Regions from separate parts of the Sphingobacterium sp. Mn56C genome, predicted to be linked through region 1. Evidence: riboswitches for the same ligand, from Rfam matches in the RefSeq annotation. Region 1 holds a riboswitch; the other holds the start of a gene.
The links. Region 1 has a riboswitch for S-adenosylmethionine ahead of metE (5-methyltetrahydropteroyltriglutamate--homocysteine S-methyltransferase). Riboswitches for the same ligand answer to the same signal wherever they lie in the genome.
Positions count from the first base shown of each region.

Region 1 (5,111 bases):
CAATCGTAATAACATCTGCATCCATCGCTGCAATATCACGGATGATATCGTTAAACTCGGAGTAACACATGTGTGTATGGATTTGCGTATCATCTTCTACATTAGATGAAGACACACGGAAGGAGCGTACAGACCAGTTCAAGTAATCCTGTTGGTCAGCTTTACGTAATGGAAGACCCTCACGAATAGCAGGCTCATCGATTTGAATAATTTTAATACCCGCTTTTTCTAAAGCTTGTACCTCATCCAAAATTGCCAATGCAATTTGGTATGTTGTTGTCGAACGTGGTTGGTCGTTACGAACAAATGACCATTGTAATATCGTAACCGGACCCGTTAACATACCCTTCACCGGGCGATTCGTTAAAGATTGTGCATAAGCAGACCAGCGAACAGTCATATCTGCAGGGCGGTAAACATCCCCATAAATAACCGGAGGTTTAACACAACGAGAACCGTAAGACTGTACCCATCCGTTTGAGGTGAATGCGTACCCCGCCAATTGCTCACCGAAATATTCAACCATATCATTACGTTCGAATTCACCGTGTACTAACACATCGATATCCAAGTTTTCTTGCAATCGGATGGTATTTTCCGTTTCTTCTGCAATGGCTTTATCATACGCTTCTTGTGTAATAGCACCTTTTTTAAGGTCAGCTCTCCACTTACGAACATCCTTTGTTTGCGGGAATGAACCAATTGTTGTCGTAGCAAAAGCCGGTAATCCAAATTTAGCCTGTTGCGCAGCTTTACGCGCTGCAAATGCTGAAGTACGCTTAGCATCCTCATCCGTGATATTGTTTACACGTTCTTTAACTTCAGGTTTGTGAATTAAAGGAGATGTACGGCGACTTTCGGCAGCAGCTTTGTTAGCTTCGAAACGCTTAGTTGTATTTTCATCAACCTCGGCATCCGCATCCGCCAATACTGCAAGATCTTTAACCTCAGCAAGTTTTTGTTTTGCAAACGCCAACCAGTTTTTAACCTCCGCAGGAAGCGAAGTCTCGTTTTTTTCGTTGTCTAAATCGAAAGGAACATGCAATAAAGAGGAAGAAGGAGCAACCCAAACGCGGTCTTTACCTAAAGCGTCAACAGCCTGTTGAATTTTTGCTAAAGACTTTTCATAGTCATTTTTCCATATATTACGGCCTTCTACCACACCTAAAGATAAGGTCAATGAGGCAGGTACTTTAGCTAAGATAGTATCCAATTGTTTTTCGCCACGTACCAAGTCGATATGTAAAGCGTGAACAGGAAGGTTTACAGCGATATCTTCGTTATCCAATAAAGCCTCGAAGTAGGTCGCTACAATTAGTTTAGCACCCTTTGCTGCTGCCGACAATTTAGAAAATACCGTAGCGTAAAGCGCTTTCACATGCGCATCGATATCCAAAGCCAAGAAAGGCTCATCAATCTGAATATATGCAGCACCAGCATCCGCTAATTTCGATAATATCTCTTCGTAAACCGGTAAAAGATTGTCGATAAGGTCGATACGGTTAAAGTCAGCTTCTTTTTCTTTACCCAATAATAGGTAAGTAATAGGGCCAATAATAACAGGTTTTGTTTCAATACCGAATTCTTTCGCTTCGTTGTATTCGTTTAAGAATTTTTCGGATGTTAATTTAAATTCTTGGTTTTTAACAAACTCAGGTACAATATAGTGGTAGTTAGTATCGAACCATTTTGTCATTTCCATTGCCGTAACATCTACGCCACCTTCCTGGAAACCACGCGCTAAGGCGAAGTATAAATCTAAATTGTACTGACGGTCGATTTTACCTAGTAACGAGTTGTATCTAGCTGGAATTGCACCTACTGTTAAAGATAAGTCTAATACTTGATCATAAAACGAGAAATCGTTTGAAGGAATCAAGTTGATACCTGCATCTTTTTGTGTTTTCCAGTTGTTTTGACGGATAGTCTTTCCAGCCTCTAATAATTCTTCCGCAGAAATTTTCTTTGCCCAATACGCTTCATTAGCTTTTTTCAATTCACGGAAAGGTCCCACTCTTGGGTAACCTAGGTTGTTAGTAAGTAACATAGTCTTTTCCCTATTGTTTTAATAAAAATAGTTTTCTGCTGTAGAGAAGGTTCTTGGACTAGAATCTTCGGCTTATCTTTCTCCATCAGGAGTAGAATTTAGCACCTTGTCTGGTGACAGGTTGCCAAGGCTTCTTCGGGTCTATTCCCTCTGCCTTTCTCTATAAGCGTCACAAATCTATAGAATGGAAATTTAAAAAACAAAGTTTTTTGTAAAAAGTTTTAAAAGAGCAGGCCTATATTTGGCTATTTTTTTTTGAAGTGTTTTCATCCTAACAGGAGGGGGCTATTTTGAAGGTAAGCGATTTGCAGTTTTCTTTTTAGCCAAATAATGTGCCTGTTACAGTTATACCGGGTTTGCCTGTAGCAGGTTTTTGCTGTTGGTATAAACAACAAGAAGATGATTAATTTCATCTTCTTGTTGTGGTTGTAAAGCCTTTAAAAATTAGCTCACCAATAATTTATAACCTTTACCGTGAACGTTAACAATTTCCACATTAGGATCTTCTTTCAGATACTTACGAAGCTTACTTAAGAAGACATCCATACTACGGCCCGTGAAGTAATTATCGTCGTGCCAAATTTTTATTAAGGCTTCCTCCCGCGTTAAGACATCGTTCTTTTTTAAGCATAACAAACGTAATAATTCCGCCTCTTTTGTAGACAATTTTTGCTGTTGCCCCTTATAAGAAATCACCTGGCTGGTATAGTCGAAGAAATAACCGCCGATTTCAAATTTATCGGCAAGTTCTTCATCCTTATCTTTGTTAATGCGTTTTAGGAGGGCATTAATCCGTAGCAATAACTCTTCAACGCGGAAAGGTTTGGTGATATAATCGTCGCCACCCAGTTCGAAAGCCTGCGTTTTATCCTCCATCATACCTTTAGCCGTAGCAAAAATAATAGGCACCGTAGTATTCGTTTTACGAATTTCTTTGCCCAATGTAAAGCCATCCTTTTTCGGCATCATAACATCTAAAATACAGAGGTCAAACTTGTCCTTACGAAATTGTTCCAGTGCGCTCTCTCCATCTTGGCTCAATACCACTTCATATTTACCTTTAAGTTCGAGGTAATCTTTTAATAATTCACCTAAGTTAGGATCATCTTCTGCTAATAATATTTTTTGCATAACTAAAGTCTTTAATCGTTCAAATTCTATTTAATATTTACCCGACTTTAACGGCAAGGTAACTTCAAAGGTCGTGCCTTTGTCCTTCTCACTTTTCACTTGGATTTTGCCATCCAATCTTTTAATGATATCATGTACATAACTTAACCCCAACCCGAATCCTTTAACATTGTGAACATTTCCTGTTGGAATTCGGTAAAACTGATCAAAAATCTTCTCCTGCTGCTCCCGGGTCATGCCCATGCCTTTGTCGGATACGCTGATTATAATATTAGATTTATTGGCCCTACTTTTTACGGTAATGTTAGGGGGTGCTGTGCTATATTTAATGGCATTGTCTACTAAATTAAAAAACACATTAGAAAGATGCAATTCATCTCCGATAACGGTATCATTTTCGGCCAGGAGCTCTGTCGTTAGTGTGCCTTCAGCCTTTTGCAGCTGCAGTTGCATGCTGTCTAAGACATTTTCCAGTAGAGGGTTGATTTCTACCTCTGTACGTTCTATTTTTATATTTTCTTTTTCGAGTTTCGCAATATTAAGAACCCTTTCGATATGGCTGCCCAGACGCACATTTTCGTCGTAAATAATATTAGCAAGTTTGTTTACACGGGCTTCGTTGGTAGCTATTTCTGGATCACGTAGAGACTCGCTAGCAATCATAATCGTCGCTACAGGGGTTTTAAACTCGTGCGTCATATTATTGATAAAATCGGTTTTCATTTCCGAAATTTTCTTTTGCCGGAATACGATCGATAGGGTATAGGCGAAACAACCAATCAGTAAGGCAAACAGCGCTAACGTGGGTAAGATGAGGTAGCTCATATTATCGACGATTACAGCGCGTTTATTTAAAAAGTAGATGGTAAGTTTACCCGTTGATTCGCCAATATCTCCTTTAAACAACGCGGTCGAGTAGGGTGTCAATTTTTCATGTGCATGCGTATCCTCCACATGCGAAAGGGGATATAGCAACCTGTATTTATCACGTATTTCCATGCGGAAAGGCGAGTGTATATCGCGGGAAGCAAGCTCAGATATTAAAAGTCTCTCCAATAAGGCTTGGTTTAAACGTTGTTCTAAAGGCCTGTTTGCCATCTCCATGCTTGCCGCTACATCTTCCACTACACCAGCTTTCTTACCGCCTATAGCTGCTAAAGTGTCAAAAACATTTTTTGCATCAGCTAGAAATTCGAAATTTAGTTTTTTAAGCTCTGCATTTAATTCCATTATTTTCAATGCAATACCTTCATCGCCTCGCGGCGGCAATGTAGCAATTTGATAGCTGTTAATATTACGGCTTCCTAATTCTATATGCGGAATAACATAGCGCATAGAATCGTCTTTGGCTTCAATACGGGGCACCTCTTTTTTGGCCGACACATTGGTATAGTTGTCTACCATAGTACTCCCGGGCAATTGCTCAAACTCTACTGTAATCTCGATTAAGTCGCGATTGGATTTTTTTCTATAGTAAGTTTCATAAAACCAGTTATAAATTGGAGCCGCATTCGGGAAGGTGCTTTTTAAGCTCTCCTCGGCGTCTTTAAATTTTTGGTACGCCATATACTGTTGTAAGCGTAATTTTTCGATTTGCTGCTGTATATCGAGTTGCTTGGCCAGTCGTTTTTGCTTTTCCTGCTCCACCTCATATTTCACCTGGTTAGCCTTACTCTGAATTTTAGCATATTCAAGCACTTCAGTTTTTTCAATCTCTCCGGCGACCTTTGCAAGAGACGCATTTACGGCTTCATCAAAAAGAATAGAGTTTTGTTTATACGTTTCCCGAATAAAGTAATATTGCATGGCTACCACCCCCAATAGTGCAATAGACATGAGCCATATAATTAACGAAATACTTTTTTTCTTCATTTGCTACAAAAATAGTAATGTAACTCTCCTATATAATGCTTTTAACACTATTTAACAGGCA
Region 1 is NZ_JBMOUC010000002.1:199,603-204,713, reverse strand. It holds gene metE (5-methyltetrahydropteroyltriglutamate--homocysteine S-methyltransferase) at 1-2,047, opposite strand, end outside; SAM riboswitch class I at 2,117-2,216, opposite strand; gene ACL9RF_RS08315 (response regulator transcription factor) at 2,492-3,178, opposite strand; gene ACL9RF_RS08310 (sensor histidine kinase) at 3,209-5,050, opposite strand.

Region 2 (5,111 bases), on a different contig from region 1:
GATTAAATCGCCAACCTCCGCATTATACTGACCTAAAGATGATAAACGTTTAATTTTCTGAGATGCATCCACAGCATTGGAAACTAGCTCTCTTAAAAAAATCTCATTGTCTGAGTATAAAAATTTCTTAATTACCGGGAAAATATTTTCCGTATGGATCGATATACTACCTTTTTCCTGCATATGTTTTAAAATTTTATATGTGCATTAATTTATGTAAAAAGCCTAGCAAGGCTTGTTCCAATACCCTAAATTAAGACATGATGTCAGTTTGCAACGACTTTATGACAAAGCGTAACACAAAAAAAACAATTCGCTCATTTTTTTTGTCAGCATGTGCAGCAGCACGAGGCAGCAATTAGGCCATATAAGGTTTAAAAAGCGATTCCACCGCCCTTTTATACTGTTGGAAAGCCTCCTCGCCATCATGTCTTTCGGTTAAGGCATTATGTGCAAGCCAAAAATCACTGACAATAAATAAGAGTCGAACCAAATCTTTTTGGGCTCCTGTCGACGGTAACACCCGAAATACACCTATGGCCGACAAATGCTGAAACAACATTAAAAACTGTACCTCGCGCTCTTGGGTAAGCTGGAAATAACGGTCGCGAATAGCCGGAATCCAATTTCCAATTTCCACGAAATGCAGAAACAGAAAACTGTATTTTCTATGGATGTGAAAAGATTGCCTCAGGTATTTTTCAAAACCATCCAAATCCAATATGGTGCCCATACGGAGCAAAGACAACAGCCTGTCGAATTCTTCAATCAAACCTTCAAATAAGGCTTGAATAATATCTTCCGTATGCTTAAAATGGTAATGCAGGTTTCCGGCACTAATCCCCAATTGTGCAGCAATATGTCGGGTCGTAACCGTACGAATTCCTTCGGCATTATACAGGGTCAATGCAACCTCAAGAATGCGATCTTTTGTTTTCATACCCAAAATTAGAACATTTGTTCTAATTTTGAAAACTATTTGTATTTTTGTAAAAAATAGTTGCGAAATGAAAAGGAAACAAAATTTTATTGAACGTAATATGGCGGAAATAAAGAATACACTATTTCCAGAAAACGAACAGGACAGCACCCTGCGAAAAAATGCGAAGAAATTTGGCTGGGTTATGTTTTTACTCTTAATGTTATGCAGCACCATTACTATGCTTATTGCCGTATCCTTTGCACATTAATGCGGCAATTTATCGATCCTTTTGTGGTCTTCTATGCGAGCAGCTGGTTGCTTATACGTTATACACGGAAGATGGGATGCCCAATTCCATGGCTCAACAATTGGCTTACCGACTTTGTATTTGTCCCCCTTATTTTGCATTTTATGCTGATTGTGGCCTTAACAATCGCCGGCAACCGCTTTCGTTTCCGCTTTCCGCTGGTACAAATTATGGTTGTTTGTCTGTATGTAGCTATTGGTTTTGAATATATTGCCCCGAAATACACCAGCTACAATACTGCCGACTGGGGCGATGTACTGGCATATTTTCTGGGTGGTATAGCGTTTTATTATATTCACCAGCCTTATACCCTAAGGTTACATCGCAAAAAAAACTTAAAAATCGATAAAACAATAAGTTAACTAATAAAAAAGTAAAAAAAATTTGTAATTACAAAAAAGACTACTAGATTTGTAGAGTATTCAGAATTGCACGACGCAATACCAACCGAGTGCAGTCACCGCGGTGGTAAAACAATACGGGTTTTCGACCAAAATAAACGTTTAAAAACGCTTATTTTCCAAAACAGTTCTGATACGATTTATGGTTTAACGGCTTAAATTTTAAATGGTATGTCAACTACACAACTTTATCAGCATCTCTTTGATAAGTTCAGCAGCTACAGTGTTGAGGAACTTATCCAATTTAATAACGACACCGTAAACAGCGAAGGCTGGGGCTCGAGCAAAGCAGCATTCCGGACGGCCATATTGGCTGCCTTCTCACGCAAGGGCTTAGATTTATCGCAGATCGTAAGTAAGGAAGATGGTTTCACGGTAGTGAAGTATGTTTCTGTACGACTGGAAAACAATGTACTCATTCCAAAAGAATAACCTAAATAAAAAAAGGGGCCTACCTATTACGTTTGCCCCTTTACACGTTTATTCGCCCTTACTAATGCCGTATAAGGCAAACGTACCCAACCAATGCGAGCCCATATAGTCGTCTTGTGTTGAAAGATTAGGTAAGGAAAAATCAATATGCGCTTTCGCCAACTTACGCAGGTGATACAATTTCGGACTTGTACTTGCGATACCATATAAACAGGCTGCCCTACTGTAATTTAATCCATCCAGGTGCACGAGGTGCCCATCGCTACGATCTTTAACAATGGCAGGAGCTAAACTAAAATTGCTGGCATAGATATTCGGTAAAAATTTATGAAGCCAATCCTGGTAGTCATTTGCATCCAGTATTTTAGCCATTAAATACGCCTCCTCCAAACAGGGTGACAGGAAGTCAATACCACTCGGTTCGTACGCCAAATCACAATTCACATCTTTTTCAAATAACCGCTTGCCATGCGTTATAATAGCCTCCTCAAAATCTTTATCGCCCACAGTACGCGCATAATCCAGCGACAAGGATAAGCCAAATGCCGAGTTTATATGCTGCCCGTTACGTATGGGGTAAACTAAATTAGGCAGGTAGGCTTTATACCGTTCCACCAGCAAGCTTACCAACGGCTGTAACGCCGTTTTCCACCGCTGTGCATCAGTATCCTTCCAGGTATACAGACTCTCTTGTAGCTTAAACAACCAAGCCCATCCATAGGTACGCTCGAAACTTGTATTATTTACATCATTAAAAAAGGCCATTTCTACGGCTACATGCTCGGGTGTAATATGCGAATTTAAAATCGCACGCACCGCACCCGATTTATCAAGGTCTGGAAAACGCTGCATAAGCGTTACAATAGACCAATAACCATGTACCGAAGAATGCCAATCGAAACAGCCATAAAATATAGGACGTAATGCTTTAGGCGTTTTTAAGTCGCTGACAGCGCCAATTGTTTGCCCCAGTTTATTGGGGTACTCCACAGTTAAACAATGTGTAGGCAGTGCAAATATATGCGCTGCCATTTGCTGGTCTAATGTCGCTGTATAGGCGTCATTAGCAGATTTTCCCTCCTGATTTGTTAATTGTTGGCAGCTGAGTAATGTGGCACAGATACTGGTAAAGGCTAAAGATGGTAGATATCTTTTCATAGCATGGTACAAGATTAGTTTAAAATATAAAACCAAGTTAAGCAATAATCCCGTAGGCTAAAGCGCTATTTTAATTTAGGCGAAGTAAAGGGTACACACCGGAAAGACTATAAACGACACTACCATGACAAACAAAAAACTGTTTTTTTTATTTCTTAATCTAGATTAAGTTTGGTGCTAAAAAAGACTACCACCTTTGTCGAACAAATAAAAACAACAAGAAGATATGAAATTAATTTTTAACGTAATTGCAGGTTTACTTTTGTTAACAAATGTATCCTTTGCGCAAACAAAATGGTCTGTAGATCCCGCACACAGCAACGTACATTTCGAAGTGAAACACTTAGGGATTTCCTTTGTCGACGGACAGTTCAAAAAATTAGAAGGAGCCGTAGAGTCTACAAATGACAAAGATTTTAACCTGGCGAAAATAAACTTCGGTATTGATGTGAATAGCATAGATACGCGTATTGAGATGCGCGACAAACACCTTAAGAGTGATGATTTTTTTAATGCCGAAAAATTTCCTCACATCACCTTAAAAAATGCAGTTTTAAAACGTGAAGGTAAAGGCGGGAAATATGTTTTAACCGGAGACCTAACTTTACGTGACGTTACTAAATCGGTGAAATTTGATGTGGTACAGCATAATGGCACAATCACTGACCCATGGGGCAAAACCAGAGCAGGATTTACAGCCTCTACCACGATCAATCGTTTAGATTATAATATCAAGTATAACGATAAGTTGCCTGATGGGGTACCAGCCGTAGCTGCGGATGTTAAAATTGTAGTAAACGTTGAAATTGTTAAAAATTAAGTCATAATTTTACCATTACGTAAATATATAAGGTCGTCAGGGTTATCTTGACGACTTTTTTTTATTAAGTTTATATCGCTACATAATTAGAAAGATGGAATTAGCGGTGAAAAACATGGTCTGCCCAAGGTGTATTTCGGCAGTGGAAGATATTTTAAATACCCTACAAGTCGACTATAATACAGTCGACCTTGGAAGAATACAACTTGTAAAAAACATAACTCCCGCAAAGGTAGCGGCTATAAATTCGGCGATACAAAAAATTGGCTTTGAGCTGATCTCCAATCCAAAAGAGAGCTTAGTGCAGGATATCAAAACCCATTTGATTGCGTTGATCCATGCTCCCGATAAAATTGAAAACCCTAAACTATCGGTATACCTGAGCGAGCGTTTGTCTGTATCTTACCAGACTTTAAGTTCGGTATTTTCGGCCATGGAGCATAGCACCATTGAGAAGTATTTTATCCAACTAAAGATTGAAAAAGCAAAGGAGTGGTTATCTTACAAACAGTTGTCTTTAAAAGAGATTGCCTACAAGCTTAATTATAGCAGTTTAGCACATTTAAGCAAGCAATTTAAGGAGGTTGTCGGTGTATCGGCATCCCAATACCGGGAGGAACAAATGATAAATCGCAAACACTTGGACGATATTTAGTGAAATTTTGCCGGCTGTTTTATTAAGCACATTAAAATTATTTACTTCCTTTGTATCCATAAATTTGAAGGCACAATAGATGAAGAAAACAGAAGAAATAAGCAGTTTTTTTTATGGTCAATATTTTGCTGAGGGGCTACGTATTACCTTAGGAACCATTATCCCGGTAATTGTATGTGCGCTGTTTGGTCAATTTCTTACAGGAACGCTGATTTCTTTAGGCGCTTTAATCGTAGGCCTTTCGGATACCCCCGGTGCGCCAAGCCATCGCCGCTTTGGCATGATTTACTGTACCTTAATAGGGATGGTAACGCTCACCGTCACCGCATTAGTTAACGACAATATTATACTGATGGCCATGGTTATTGCTGTATTTTCGTTTCTATTGTCTATGCTTGCCGTATTTAATGCCCGCG
Region 2 is NZ_JBMOUC010000001.1:35,105-40,215, reverse strand. It holds gene htpG (molecular chaperone HtpG) at 1-183, opposite strand, end outside; gene ACL9RF_RS00230 (TetR/AcrR family transcriptional regulator) at 359-940, opposite strand; gene ACL9RF_RS00225 (hypothetical protein) at 1,008-1,190, shown strand; gene ACL9RF_RS00220 (hypothetical protein) at 1,190-1,591, shown strand; SAM-I-IV-variant riboswitch at 1,643-1,737, shown strand; gene ACL9RF_RS00215 (5-oxoprolinase) at 1,802-2,062, shown strand; gene ACL9RF_RS00210 (DUF2891 domain-containing protein) at 2,111-3,220, opposite strand; gene ACL9RF_RS00205 (YceI family protein) at 3,447-4,040, shown strand; gene ACL9RF_RS00200 (helix-turn-helix domain-containing protein) at 4,135-4,695, shown strand; gene ACL9RF_RS00195 (FUSC family membrane protein) at 4,775-5,111, shown strand, end outside.
Region 2: linked by a shared signal. The riboswitch ahead of ACL9RF_RS00215 (5-oxoprolinase) and the one ahead of metE (5-methyltetrahydropteroyltriglutamate--homocysteine S-methyltransferase) in region 1 are both predicted to bind S-adenosylmethionine.